One region of the Cytobacillus sp. GQ23 genome, then DNA from elsewhere that is predicted to be linked to it. Evidence: predicted binding sites of a transcription regulator. Region 1 holds the regulator's gene; each other region holds the start of a gene.
What was found. The regulator Rex, encoded in region 1, represses fermentation and respiration genes when NADH is low (regulators of the CRP and FNR family bind a similar motif). The targets are predictions, from matches to a motif close to TTGTGAAATATTTCACAA.
Positions count from the first base shown of each region.

Region 1 (4,283 bases):
AAGAACATCATCGCCGGAGAAGAGAAAGTTCCCAAGTATGGTCCGGATTTCTTTTTCCGGTTTAAGAGGGTATTCATCCCATAATTCGTTCAGTACTCGTTTATTGCTTGTGAGCTCTGCCTGTTCCTGGTCATAGTAGCCAATGGTCACATTAGAGCCATATTGAATCTCCCCAGTAAAAGAAGGGATTTTCTTAATAATGGTTTTAAGCAATGTGGATTTGCCAATTCCATTTGGTCCTACAAGTGCAATACTATCGCCTCTTGCCAGCCGCATAGAAATATTCTCGCTCACTATTTCTTTGTACCCTATTGCTAAAGAATATATATTCAATACTTCATTGCCTGACTGCCGTTCGATATCAAACCCAAAGGAAGCTGATTTCTCGTCTCCCTGCGGCCTGTCCATCACGTCCATTCTGGCCAGCTGCTTTCTGCGGCTTTGTGCCCTTTTAGTAGTGGAGGCACGGGCAAGGTTTCGCTGAATAAAGTCTTGAAGCTTAGCGATTTCTTCCTGCTGTTTTTCGAATTGCTTCATTTCTTTTTCAAAATTAGCTGCTTTTTGATCCAAATAGGAACTGTAGTTTCCAGGGTACTTTCTTATTTGGTGGCGCGATATCTCGTAAACCTGGGAAACGACCTTATCAAGAAAGTAGCGGTCATGTGATACGATCAGAATGGCACCGCTGTAGCCCTGCAGGTATTGTTCGAGCCACGATAGTGTTTCTATATCAAGGTGGTTGGTAGGCTCATCCAGGATTAGTATATCAGGCTTTGTGAGCAGAAGTTTACCAAGGGCCAGCCTTGTTCGCTGACCGCCGCTCAAGGACGAAATTTTTGTATCATAGCCCATTGAGCTGAAGTTGAGTCCATGGAGAATGGAACGTATATCAGCTTCATATTGATAACCGCCATTTTCTTTGAAATCAACCTGGAGTTTGTCGTAATCTTTTAAAACTCGTTCATAGGCATCAGAATTACCAAGGACATCAGGATCCGCCATTTGCTCTTCAAGGCTGCGAAGCTGTTTTTCCTGCTTTTGCAGATGACTGAAAACAGTCAGCATTTCCTCCCATATGGATAAATCTGATTCCAGGCCGGTATTTTGGGCAAGATAGCCAATGGTTACTTCCTTTGGCTTTATGATCTCTCCGGAATCATACGTCATTTGTCCGGCAATTATTTTTAAAAGGGTAGATTTTCCTGCACCATTGCGTCCTACAAGGGCAATACGGTCCCTGGTTTGTACTTCAAGCTTTATATTCGTTAAAATGGGATCAGCTCCAAAACTTTTTGCCAGCTGATTGACTTGTAATAGTATCATGTTCTTTCACCTCTGGTATAGAGTAAGTGTAACTCATTCATATATTGTTCGGCAATAAAGGAGACAGGACTATAAGCCCGGATGAAGGTCATTAAAACAGAAGAAAAGGTAAATAAATATGTGAAGAACCTTACAATGCACATACAAAGAATCCGAAAAATAGTGTATGATTTTGAAGAGAGGTGTTTTTTTAATGGCGGATTTTACTCATTTTAATCAAGAAGGCAGGGCAAAAATGGTGGATGTCAGCGATAAGCCTGAGACCGCAAGGACAGCCATTGCTCAGTCAAGTATTTCGGTGAATCAGGAGATTTACGAAAAGATCACATCAAACTCCATGAAAAAAGGGGATGTTCTTGCTGTTGCACAAACGGCAGGCATTATGGCAAGCAAGAAAACATGGGACATTATTCCGATGTGCCATCCGCTGCCTCTTAAGGGTGTCGATATTTCATTTTCATGGAAAGCAGAAGAGGATGAGTATGTCCTTATCATTACGGCTTCTGTTAAAACAAAAGGAAATACGGGTGTGGAAATGGAAGCGTTAACAGCTGCTTCAGTCTGTGCGCTGACCGTTTATGATATGTGTAAGGCTGTAGATAAAGGAATGGTAATTGGACCAACCTTTTTAATAGAGAAAACAGGCGGGAAAAACGGAGATTTTAAACGAAATTAATACATCATAAGAAATGGGGATGGACGAATGGCCAATGAACCAATTAAGATACCACAGGCAACAGCTAAACGGCTGCCATTATATTACCGCTTCCTAAAGAACCTTCATTCCTCCGGCAAACAGAGAGTCTCATCAGCAGAATTGAGTGAGGCGGTAAAAGTGGATTCTGCAACAATCCGCCGTGATTTTTCGTACTTCGGTGCGTTAGGGAAAAAAGGATATGGATATAATGTGAACTACCTCTTAGGCTTCTTTCGGAAGACTCTTGACCAGGACGAGCTGACTAAAGTCGCTTTGATCGGGGTAGGGAATTTAGGGACCGCTTTTCTAAACTACAATTTTCTTAAAAATAATAATACGAAAATAGAAGTAGCCTTTGATGTGGATGAGAGTAAGGTTGGCACGAAAATCGGTGATGTTCCGGTCCATCATATGGATGACCTTGAAGAAGTGATTGTGAAAAATAATATTCAGGTGGCAATTTTAACGGTGCCTGCACCGCCTGCCCAGACTATCACCGATCGGATGGTGAATGCGAAAATAAAAGGAATCCTTAACTTTACACCTGCGAGGCTCACTGTGCCGTCCTCGATTCGGATTCACCATATCGATCTGGCAGTGGAATTGCAGTCACTGGTTTATTTTCTTAAAAATTATCCTGAAGAAGTGTAAAAAAAATGAGCCTTATGCGGCTCATTTTTTCATTTTAAAATGCAGGCCAAGCATCCGCAGGCCGGTGCCAAAATCAAATGTAGCAATTAGGATTAAAAAATAAGTAAAGAATCCCCAGGTTTCTTCCCGCTGGGTATTCTGGATGGCTATAAAAGTGAAAAGGCATCCGAGAAGGATGTAAATAAAGCCTGAAAACAAAGGTGTGCTTCTCATGATAATCCCCCAGTAAGTTTAAAACTCCACAGCATTCTTTCTAGAAAAAGCTGATAAAGCTCTGCAAATTTTCCATTTCTTTTAACCACTTTTGTAAATTATCCTGATTCAGCTGAACAACCGCAACAAAGGTATTCATCGCCACATGGGCAAAAATCGGCACGATAATCCTCTTGGTCTTTACATATAAGAAGGCAAAGGTGAATCCCATTGCCGAGTATAGCAATACATGTTCAGGCTCAAAATGAGCAAGTGCAAAAATAACCGAGCTGATCAGGGCAGACAGGAAGAAGTTAAAGCGCTTATGGAGGGAACCGAAAATAATTTTCCTAAAGACGATCTCCTCAAGGATTGGCCCGATGACCGAGCTGATTAAAATGACAATTGGCGATGCTTCAATAATCCGGATAATCTGCTGCGTATTTTCAGAGCCCATTTCAATGCCAATCAGGTTTTCAATACTTGCAGCAGTAGCTTGAGCAATCAGGGCCAAAAATATGCCTCCTATTGCCCAGCCCGCTGAGCCTGCCACAGAAGAGGCATCCCGATCGAGTCCCCTTTTCATTTCTTTCCTTAGTAATAGAAGCGTAATGGTCAGCGTAATCGTGAAACTGATTACGAGCCAGTAGGCTACAGCAAGAATCTGCATATTCTCGGGGTTATGTCCCAGGGCATCGGCAGTTATTAATACGAGCGGAACACCAAACAAGCTTGAAAGCTGCATGGCAATATAGGCGATTAATATAATCCAATATTCCTTCTTCAAAGTGTTTTACTCCTTAATCTGAGTGTTGGTTGCAAGTCCTAAAGCCATTGTACTCTTTATAGGGAGGGTGTTTCAAATATCAGCATCAAAGGAGGAGAAGTACATGATTAAAATGAGGGCTGGTGAAGCATACTTAAGAGGTTGTCTATGAGGAAATTTTTTATAAAAAATTTAAGCTTCACCCTTGCAAATAGATATGAGATTCATTAATATAATAATTGTGTTAGCACTCATAAAGAGAGAGTGCTAATAAATAAAAATATTTACATATTATTTGAGGAGGTTGTTTCACTTGTTAAAGCCACTAGGTGATCGAATCATTATCGAGCTTGTTGAAACTGAAGAAAAAACTGCAAGCGGCATTGTACTGCCGGACACTGCTAAAGAAAAGCCTCAAGAAGGCAAAGTTGTAGCTGTGGGAACTGGCCGCGTTCTTGAAAACGGTGAGCGTGTTGCCCTTGAAGTTGCTGACGGCGACCGTATCATCTTCTCAAAATATGCCGGTACTGAAGTGAAGTACGAAGGCAAAGAATACTTAATTTTACGTGAAAATGACATTCTTGCTGTAATTGGCTAATCGCCGATTAGTTGCAGATTAAAAGATAAAGTGAAAATTTTTGAGGAGGTTTTTAT
Region 1 is NZ_JCAXER010000035.1:45,701-49,983, reverse strand. It holds gene abc-f (ribosomal protection-like ABC-F family protein) at 1-1,323, opposite strand, end outside; gene moaC (cyclic pyranopterin monophosphate synthase MoaC) at 1,517-1,999, shown strand; gene AC6CHU_RS22840 (redox-sensing transcriptional repressor Rex) at 2,027-2,671, shown strand; gene AC6CHU_RS22835 (YdiK family protein) at 2,693-2,884, opposite strand; gene AC6CHU_RS22830 (CPBP family intramembrane glutamic endopeptidase) at 2,925-3,650, opposite strand; gene groES (co-chaperone GroES) at 3,943-4,227, shown strand.

Region 2 (4,283 bases), on a different contig from region 1:
AGGTTCGGCCGATCCTTTCAAAGAAGTGGATCTTCCTTATATGATCCTGAGGTTAAGGCAGGGTATTGGAAGATTAATTAGAACACATGAAGACAAAGGGACCGTTCATATTTTGATGAATAATAATGAACATCCTGAAGTGCTCGAAATGATAAAAAAGGTTCTGCCTGCAGAGCCCGTAATAAGCTGAACTATGGCAGTGCCCAACAGGGCGCTGCCTTCCTTTTAACCTCTTAACAGCTGATTTGCTTCGGGAGACATGTGAGCAGGAGTCCAGGCTGGTTCCCAGACAAGGTTAACCTCTACATCTGAAAATAGCTCCAGATCTTCAATGCAATACTTTACTCCACTGACTATACTGTCATGAAGCGGACAGCCCGGTGTTGTAAGAGTCATGGTAATAACTGCCTTTTCATTGTCGGGCAAATCAATGTCATAAATAAGTCCCAAATCAACCACGTTTATATTCAATTCAGGATCTATAACTCTTTTCAGGCTGCTGAGAACTAATTCTTTTCGATTCATGTTCATTCCCCCTATTGTTTTAATACTGTGATAATCAAAAAACAGAATACTAAGCTGGCTCCAGCCGTTAAAATCTGGCCGGATAGGAATAGAGCAAGCTGTTCAAATACAATGGAGGCTGTCACACTAAGTATACCGAGAATGAAAGCGGAAAGAACCGGGATGGATGCCTTGTCATTCATCATATCTCTGAGAGAAGGGACACTCCGTTTCCCGATCTCTTTACTGTATTTCCATGTCCACCATAAGAATGGCACTATTTTAAATAGGTAACCGAGAATGCTCAAAGCTACCCAAAGCATAAGGTAAGCAAATACAAGATACCCAATTGCAGTTTGAAAGCTTCCAATTAGAGCGCTTATTAATGCTCCCAGGTGGATAGCCAGTCCTGCAGGTATGGCAAGAAGAGCAAACCGGAATGAATAATCAAGCTTCTTCTTAACTCTTTTCCGCAGAATATGCAGCATGTGCCAGGTAAAGAATGCAAAACCGCCTGCCAGGATCATCAATGCAATAGTTAAAAGTGAATTATTCCCGATGAAAAAAGAGATAATTGCAGCTGCAAGCCCTGCTGCATAAATTATTAATACATATTTGGCAGGTTTCATGCTGTAGCCATGGGACAAAGAAAACATGGGGACCATTTTATATGAGAATCCAAAAATCAGAAGTGTAAACCAGCCTGCAGTTCCGAGAAGTATGTGGCTTTTAAAAACTGCTTGATATAGGTCAGAAAAAAATCCGGTTTTCATGCTTAAGACCATAAGCATTCCAAATAGAATAGCAGATAGCAGGCTAATCAGTGCAGTTCCTACGAAAAAAGTGAGTATATTGTGCTTTGCCTGCTGCCTTAAAGTCATGAACATTTGCAGAAGAAACATTAAAATACCTGTTAATGTAATGAGCCCGGGCAGCATTGCACCCGCCGGATTATGAAATAAGCTATGAGCAAAATATAATATCCCAAAGGCAGTCACAGTAAACTGTGTAAATCCAAAACGTTCATTCCATATAGGGGTGAGAAAGGCCACTGGTACGAGCTGATACATGGCTCCCATGGCTGTCATCAGCGCCCAGCCCAATATAAACAAATGAGCCGCTGACCAGATGGCGGGTATGCGGAAATGGCTGTTAATAATAGATTCCCCTTGAAAAAGAATGAGCCCCATGGATCCTATTAAACAGAGCAAGCTGAAAAGTATAAATGAAAAGGGCAGTTTGATATTGGTCTCATTTTTGGTATTGGCCAGCAATGGGATCACCTGCTTATTTGTGTATTTCTATTAAAAAGCTTCCGTCTTCCTGTTCGATAGTTACATATCTGCAGCCCATTTCATCCAGCCTTTCATAAAGAAACATGGGTCGTCTGTCATTAATAATGGATAATGTTTCTCCTGAGGGCAGATCTTCAAGAGCAGCGAGTGTTCTCATCATCGGCTGAGGCGGTTCCAGCCCGCGGTTATCCAATTTCATTTTGAAGCACCTCTCTTCGTAAAGGTCACTTTCCAGTGCTTCTTTTCAATTTCCTCAGCTTTATATTCGAACCCTTTTGCCTTTAAGACCCCAAAAAGAGGGACAGGCTTAAATGGGGCATGAAGGATAAAAACATCATCAATATCAACTTCAGCTATTGCCAACGTGATTTTTTCAAACGGCTCCAATTTATTTTTTAAATCCTCTCTTACATCAAGTTCAATAACTTTATTTTTCATTCTGATCACTCCTTCAATCGGCTGGTGGATTAATTTAATGGCCAATAACTGAAATTTTTCTGCAGTGAGAATCGTTATTGATTACTTTGAGTTTAACACCGGGATCTTTTGAAATAAGTGACATATATCATATTGCGAAATACATTTTCACAAATTAAGTGGAACAAAAAGAATCCGCAGAGGTTTACTCTGCGGATTCTTTTTGTTCTTCGATACATTCAAAACAGATGGTTTCATTTTTTTCATTATGGACTCCGTTGAAGAATCCATCAAGACAGTACAGGTCTTTGCCGCAAACAGTGCAGCTGCCTACTAATTCTTTCATTTTCAGTCACTCCCGCTTTTTAATAGTTGGGGGTTTCTTTTTTTGGAATATATGGACATGCCGCATACCGTAAAAAATAATATGGCTGCAGCGATTAAAAAACCTGTTTCAAATGTTACTTTCAAGAAGCCTAATATGGTGGAACCAGCTACCACACCTAAAGAAAAAAAGGCATAGAAGAGGCCGAATGCCTTTCCTCTTGTTTTTTCTGTCGTATGATTGGCTATAAGGGCATTGATGGATGGGAATAAAAGAGCAAACCCGGTGCCGTAAAGAACCATGCATATAAACATGAATCCAAGAGAAGATGCTGAACTTAACAGGACTAATGCAATTGCAATAATCAGCATTCCGGAAAGCATGCTATTGTGATGCTTATACTTATCAAATATTTTATTAATGGGCAGCAGAAAAATAAGAATTGCCGTTATTCCGAAAGTGCTTAATAAAATTCCGCTGTACATCGCCTCAATCTGCAGGGCTTCTACCTGAAGGGGAAGAAGGTAGGCAAGTGTCCCTTGAGCAAACATGAGAGAAAAGGCTCCTAAATAGCTTGCTGTAAGCATAGGATTCTTAAATAGTGGAAGCATTTTTTCATGAGAGCTCTCTTTTTTTACATTTACCATATTTCCTGCCGGCAGAAACACAAAGGCAAGGACTGCGCTAGTGATCATTGTAGCTGCAATAATTAAAAAGACCCAGTTGATGCTGTAATTGGAAGCAATCACTGCCCCGAATGCGGGGCCTATAATGGCTGAACATCCGACAGCTGCGCCTGATACAGCCATTTTTTTACCTTGTTTGCCTGATTTTCCGAGGTTTGAAATGACTGTAAAAGCCGCAGGGACCAGGAAGCCCCCAAATAATCCGTGAAGAAATCTTACAGTAATTAATTGCAGGGGAGAATCAGCAAATGTATACAGGACTAAAATGAATCCGGTTAGGGATAAACCGGATACCAAAACCCTTTTTGCTCCTCTTTTATCTATCCAATAGCCGGCTAATATATTGCCAATCATATTCGAGAAGGAATAAAGCCCAACAATCATTCCCGCAAATGCTGGTGATGGATTAAATGTCATGGCAAAGGGGCTCATGATGGGAAGCTGAGAAAATGTATCAATAAATGCTGCAATAATGATAAAGTAAATCAAATATTTCATGCTATCTCTCTTTCCGGTTAGTTCACTTACCATCATTATAACTCTTTGCCAGCCAGGTGAAAAAGAAAAACAGCCCAAGAGCAGCAGGAGAATAAGATTATTGAGACTGCCTTTTCAGAAAAATATGATAAAATGATACTGTAATAGATACAAAGGGGGAAAATTTATGGCAGAATCACTAAAACAGACAGAACTGCAATTCCTTGAGTATGTCAAAAAAATGACAGCATATAATGAAGCGATCGGGCTGATGTATTGGGATATGCGGACCGGCGCACCCAGGCAGGGTATGGAACAGCGCTCGGAAGTAATTGGAATGATCTCTTCAGAAGTGTTCAGAATGTCAACTTCTGAGGAAATGGCAGCATACATAGCAAAACTTTCAGGCCAGGAAAACCTTGCTGAAATAACATTAAAGACACTGGAAGAATGCAAGAAGGATTATGACCGCAATAAAAAAATTCCTGCAGAGGAATATACTGAATATGTCATTCTGCAATCCAAGGCTGAAAACATTTGGGAAGATGCAAAGGCACGCTCAGATTTTGAAACGTTCCA
Region 2 is NZ_JCAXER010000038.1:15,106-19,388, reverse strand. It holds gene AC6CHU_RS23575 (ATP-dependent DNA helicase) at 1-190, shown strand, start outside; gene AC6CHU_RS23570 (metal-sulfur cluster assembly factor) at 226-525, opposite strand; gene AC6CHU_RS23565 (hypothetical protein) at 537-1,787, opposite strand; gene AC6CHU_RS23560 (DUF2249 domain-containing protein) at 1,792-1,998, opposite strand; gene AC6CHU_RS23555 (DUF2249 domain-containing protein) at 1,995-2,237, opposite strand; gene AC6CHU_RS23550 (hypothetical protein) at 2,422-2,562, opposite strand; gene AC6CHU_RS23545 (MFS transporter) at 2,565-3,725, opposite strand; gene AC6CHU_RS23540 (carboxypeptidase M32) at 3,892-4,283, shown strand, end outside.
Region 2: a site for Rex is predicted at 2,344-2,361, ahead of AC6CHU_RS23555 (DUF2249 domain-containing protein). Genes of this name have one in related genera too.

Region 3 (4,283 bases), on a different contig from region 1:
ACTCCAGCGGGCCCGGACATTAATACACTCCGATCCAACTGGAGCGGAGTGTTTTTTATCAGCGGGTATGAAAGTTTGAACTATAATACTGTCTAGCTTCTGCGCCTTACTCCTGGAAGAGCCGGGGCAAGCCTTTCCTTTTACCAAAGCTTATACCCTTTAGCTCCTGGAGGTGCATTTTGTATTAAGTCTATAAACGGGATAGTGTAGGCAAATAGAATAAGAACAACTGTAATTCCGAGCCAAAGCTTCCAGTTTTCGAATACCATCGGCGCTTTTTCAGCTTCATCAGCTGCTTCTCCGACAGGGAACTCCTGCTCGCCCTTTGGTGCGAAGAATGCAAGGTTGATAAAGATATAGATCATTAAAATAATGCCAATGAATAGTATAGATCCGCCGATTGCCTGTGCGACCTGGTAGGGAATCCATTCTGCTGCTTGTGCTGCTCCGCCATATTCAGAGTAGGACGAACGGCGCGGCGCTCCCAGAAGGCCTGCAGCATGCATGGCGCCAGACATGAAAGTCATGCCGATTGCCCAGATAACTGCCTGGATGATTCCTAATTTATTCATTGCTTTGGTTAATGTTCTTCCTGTCAGATGAGGAATCAGCCAGTAAGAAACCCCAAAAAATGTAAGTACTACAGATGTTGCTACTGTTAAGTGAAAGTGGCCGGTTACCCAAATGGTGTTATGAACAACCTGGTTCATCTGGTGAGAGGCGTTGACGATCCCGCCTGCACCCGCAGGAATAAAGGCAATCATCCCAATGAACGGCACGGCAAATCGTGCATCTCCCCAAGGAAGTTTCTTAACCCAGCCGAATAACCCTGTAGCCCCTTTTGAACGGCCAAAGCTTTCGAAAGTAGCAAACAAAGAAAATGCAGTCATTAAAGATGGAATGACAACAAGGAATGTCAGAATTACCTGCAGGAATTTCCATGCCGGGTCAATGCCTGGCTCCATTAATTGATGGTGAAATCCGACAGGGATGGAGAACAGCAGGAATAATATAAAAGACAAACGTGCTAATGAGTCAGAGAAAACCTTTCCGCCGATGACTTTTGGAATTACAACATACCAGGCCATATAAGCCGGCAATAGCCAGAAGTATACAAGCGGATGTCCGAAATACCAGAATAGAGTTCGGCTGACTCCAATATTTACCGTTTCAACAAATCCCAATGACCAAGGAAGCAGCTGGAAAAGAACTGTAGCTGCTACACCGATTGTCGCTACAATCCACATCATTGTGTTGACCAGCGACATGAAGGTTAATAATGGACTTGGTTTACCGGGATTTTTCCTCCGCCATTCTGCATACTTCATAATGATTGATGCCCCGTCAATCCAGCTTCCCACTATAACAAGTGTTAATCCGATATAATACAAAGCATGTGCTTGAAGAGGAGCATAGAAAGTATATAGAACTGTTGCTTCATTCAGCAGGATCATAACAGCTGCAAGAACAGTTCCCGCCGTCATCAGCCAGAAACCGGTCCAGCCGGCAATACGCTGTTTTTTCGTAAAGGCCCCTGATGTTTTGCTTGTTGCAGCGATCTGGAATCCCATTATAAAAAAGGTAGTAAGTACAAGTCCGAGGACAACACCATGAACCGTGAGAATCTGGTAATATCCGATGCCTGCAGGAAGCTCGAATTTACCGGAGCGGACCAAAGTCTGCAATAAACCGGCTAAGCCGCCTATTGCTAAGGCAGTAAAGGCAACGAAAAAGTGGGCCATTGCCAATTTTCCGTCACGTGGGTCAACTTTTAATTTTGCTGAAGGATTAAACATTATTCCACCACCTTAATTTTAGAAGACATCATGTGGTGACCAACACCGCAGTATTCATTACATACAATCAGGTATTCGCCTTTTTTATCAAAGGTTGTAACATGTTCACTGATATAGCCTGGTTCAAGCATCATGTTGATGTTTGATCCCGCAACTTCAAAACCGTGGACGACGTCTTTGGTTGTAGCGATAATTTTCACTTTAGCGCCATATGGAACCTCCACTTCGGCTGGGCTATAGGAAAAAGCAGATGCTACGTATACCAATTCGTAATCCCAATCTTTTCCTTCTGCCTTTTTCAATCCAGGCTCATTAAATGGAACGGTAGAATCGACTTTTTCAGGATCAATGGTAGCCAAACAGCTCGGGGGCTGATTACCCAGGTAAAATGCGCTCACTCCCAGAACTGTTAGAAAAACAAGCAGCGATCCGATTCCAAAAATGAGCCAGGCCTTTTCAAACTTATGCATATGCATGGCTTTTTCCCCTTTCTAACTTTAAAAGCGGCTGATAAATAATAAATAAACGCCTACCCATGTCATTACAAGGAAGAATCCTAATAAGAAAACGGAAGCTAACGTTCCCTTTAAGGAGGAGCGATCCTCTATTTCAGTTTTTGTTTTGCGGCTGAGTTCCGTTTTCGCCATTTTCCTTCACTCCTTTCGAAAATTGGAAAAAGTAAATGATTACACTTTCATAATACAAAACATTTAGGGAGATTCTAGATGATTTTAGTGAGTTCACAAATTGTTCATTCGTAACTTAAACACTATGATAATGGTGAAAAATTGATATTTAAGTGATTTAAATCACAAAACACATCTGTAATTTGTGAAAAAAATGTGAAGGTTTAATTGAGCTTAAAAAGGACAGTGAATTATTCTTAATGAATGTAAAGAAAAGGGTGAATTATCTGATTAACGAACGTTATTTTTGGTAATATCTTGTTTAGTTCGTATTTGGGTAAATTTTTGATTGAAGTATTAGTAGATGGTGTTATAATGTTAATAAATTAATAACATTCACTCATATAATCGCGAGGATATGGCTCGCAAGTTTCTACCGGGGTACCGTAAATAATCCGACTATGAGTGAGCAATGTACAGGACGCTATATGCCATCCTTGTTTGCCTGCAGCTTAAATCATTAGCCTGAAGGCCATTGCTTCACTCATTTTTATGTTGTGAATGCGATGGGCTTCAGGCTTTTTATTTGGCTGAAATGAGTAATTGAAGGCTATCTATCATAGAGGAGGATGCAAAATGGATATGCTTATTGAAAAAATAAAGCGCGAAGGGATCGTTTTATCGCCGACAGTTTTAAAGGTGGATTCTTTTCTGAACCACCAGATAGATCCACAGCTTATGTTTGAAGTCGGCAAAGAATTTGCAGATAGATACTCAAGAAGCGGGATTACAAAAATATTGACTATCGAATCTTCGGGGATTGCGCCAGCTGTAATGGCGGGGCTCGAGTTAAATGTCCCAGTAGTATTTGCGAGGAAAAGAAAATCTCTTACACTGGTAAATGACCTGATTACAGCCCCAGTCTATTCGTTCACTAAGGAAGAAACAAGTGAAATCTCTGTTTCAAAGAAATATCTCTCAGAAGAAGATAATGTTCTTATAATCGATGATTTTCTAGCGAATGGACAGGCGGCATTAGGTCTTGCAGAAATAGCTGAAAAAGCGGGATCATCGATTGCAGGGATTGGCATCGTTATCGAAAAAGGCTTTCAAAATGGCGGAAAGCTGCTGAGGGAAAAGGGATTCCGGGTTGATTCCCTGGCAATTATTGAGTCACTTGAAGGCGGAATAATCAGCTTTGAAAAATCAGCGAAGAAAATGGAGGAATCAATGCGATGAATCAGAATCCGGTTAAAATTGCTTCCCTTGGAATTCAGCATGTCCTTGCTATGTATGCAGGCGCAGTAATTGTGCCATTGATTGTAGGAGGAGCACTGGGATTAACAGGGGAGCAGCTTACCTATCTTGTTTCAATTGATATTTTTATGTGCGGTATTGCAACGCTTCTTCAAGTATGGCGCAGCAGATTTTTTGGGATTGGTCTTCCAGTTGTTCTTGGCTGCACATTTACGGCTGTAGGACCAATGATTGCGATTGGCGGTCAGTATGGAATACCGGCAATCTATGGTTCAATACTGGTTTCCGGCATTTTTGTTGTAGCTGTTTCAAAATATTTTGGAAAACTGGTGAAATTTTTTCCTCCAGTGGTAACAGGGTCGGTCGTTACCATTATTGGAATTACGCTAATTCCTGTTGCAATGAACAACATGGCTGGAGGACAGGGAAGCCCTGACTTTGGTTCCATGACAAACATCTCATTGGCTTTCGGAACCTTGCTGTTCATCATTATTCTTTTCCGATTCTTCAAAGGCTTTATTCGTGCCATTGCCATTTTGCTTGGTCTGGCGGCCGGCACTATTACAGCGTTTTTTATGGGAATGGTAGATTTCTCAGCAGTTGG
Region 3 is NZ_JCAXER010000038.1:8,740-13,022, reverse strand. It holds gene AC6CHU_RS23535 (DMT family transporter) at 1-23, shown strand, start outside; gene AC6CHU_RS23530 (b(o/a)3-type cytochrome-c oxidase subunit 1) at 141-1,796, opposite strand; gene AC6CHU_RS23525 (cytochrome c oxidase subunit II) at 1,796-2,272, opposite strand; gene AC6CHU_RS23520 (cytochrome c oxidase subunit 2A) at 2,294-2,443, opposite strand; purine riboswitch at 2,803-2,904, shown strand; gene AC6CHU_RS23515 (xanthine phosphoribosyltransferase) at 3,059-3,661, shown strand; gene AC6CHU_RS23510 (nucleobase:cation symporter-2 family protein) at 3,658-4,283, shown strand, end outside.
Region 3: a site for Rex is predicted at 2,594-2,611, ahead of AC6CHU_RS23520 (cytochrome c oxidase subunit 2A). Genes of this name have one in related genera too.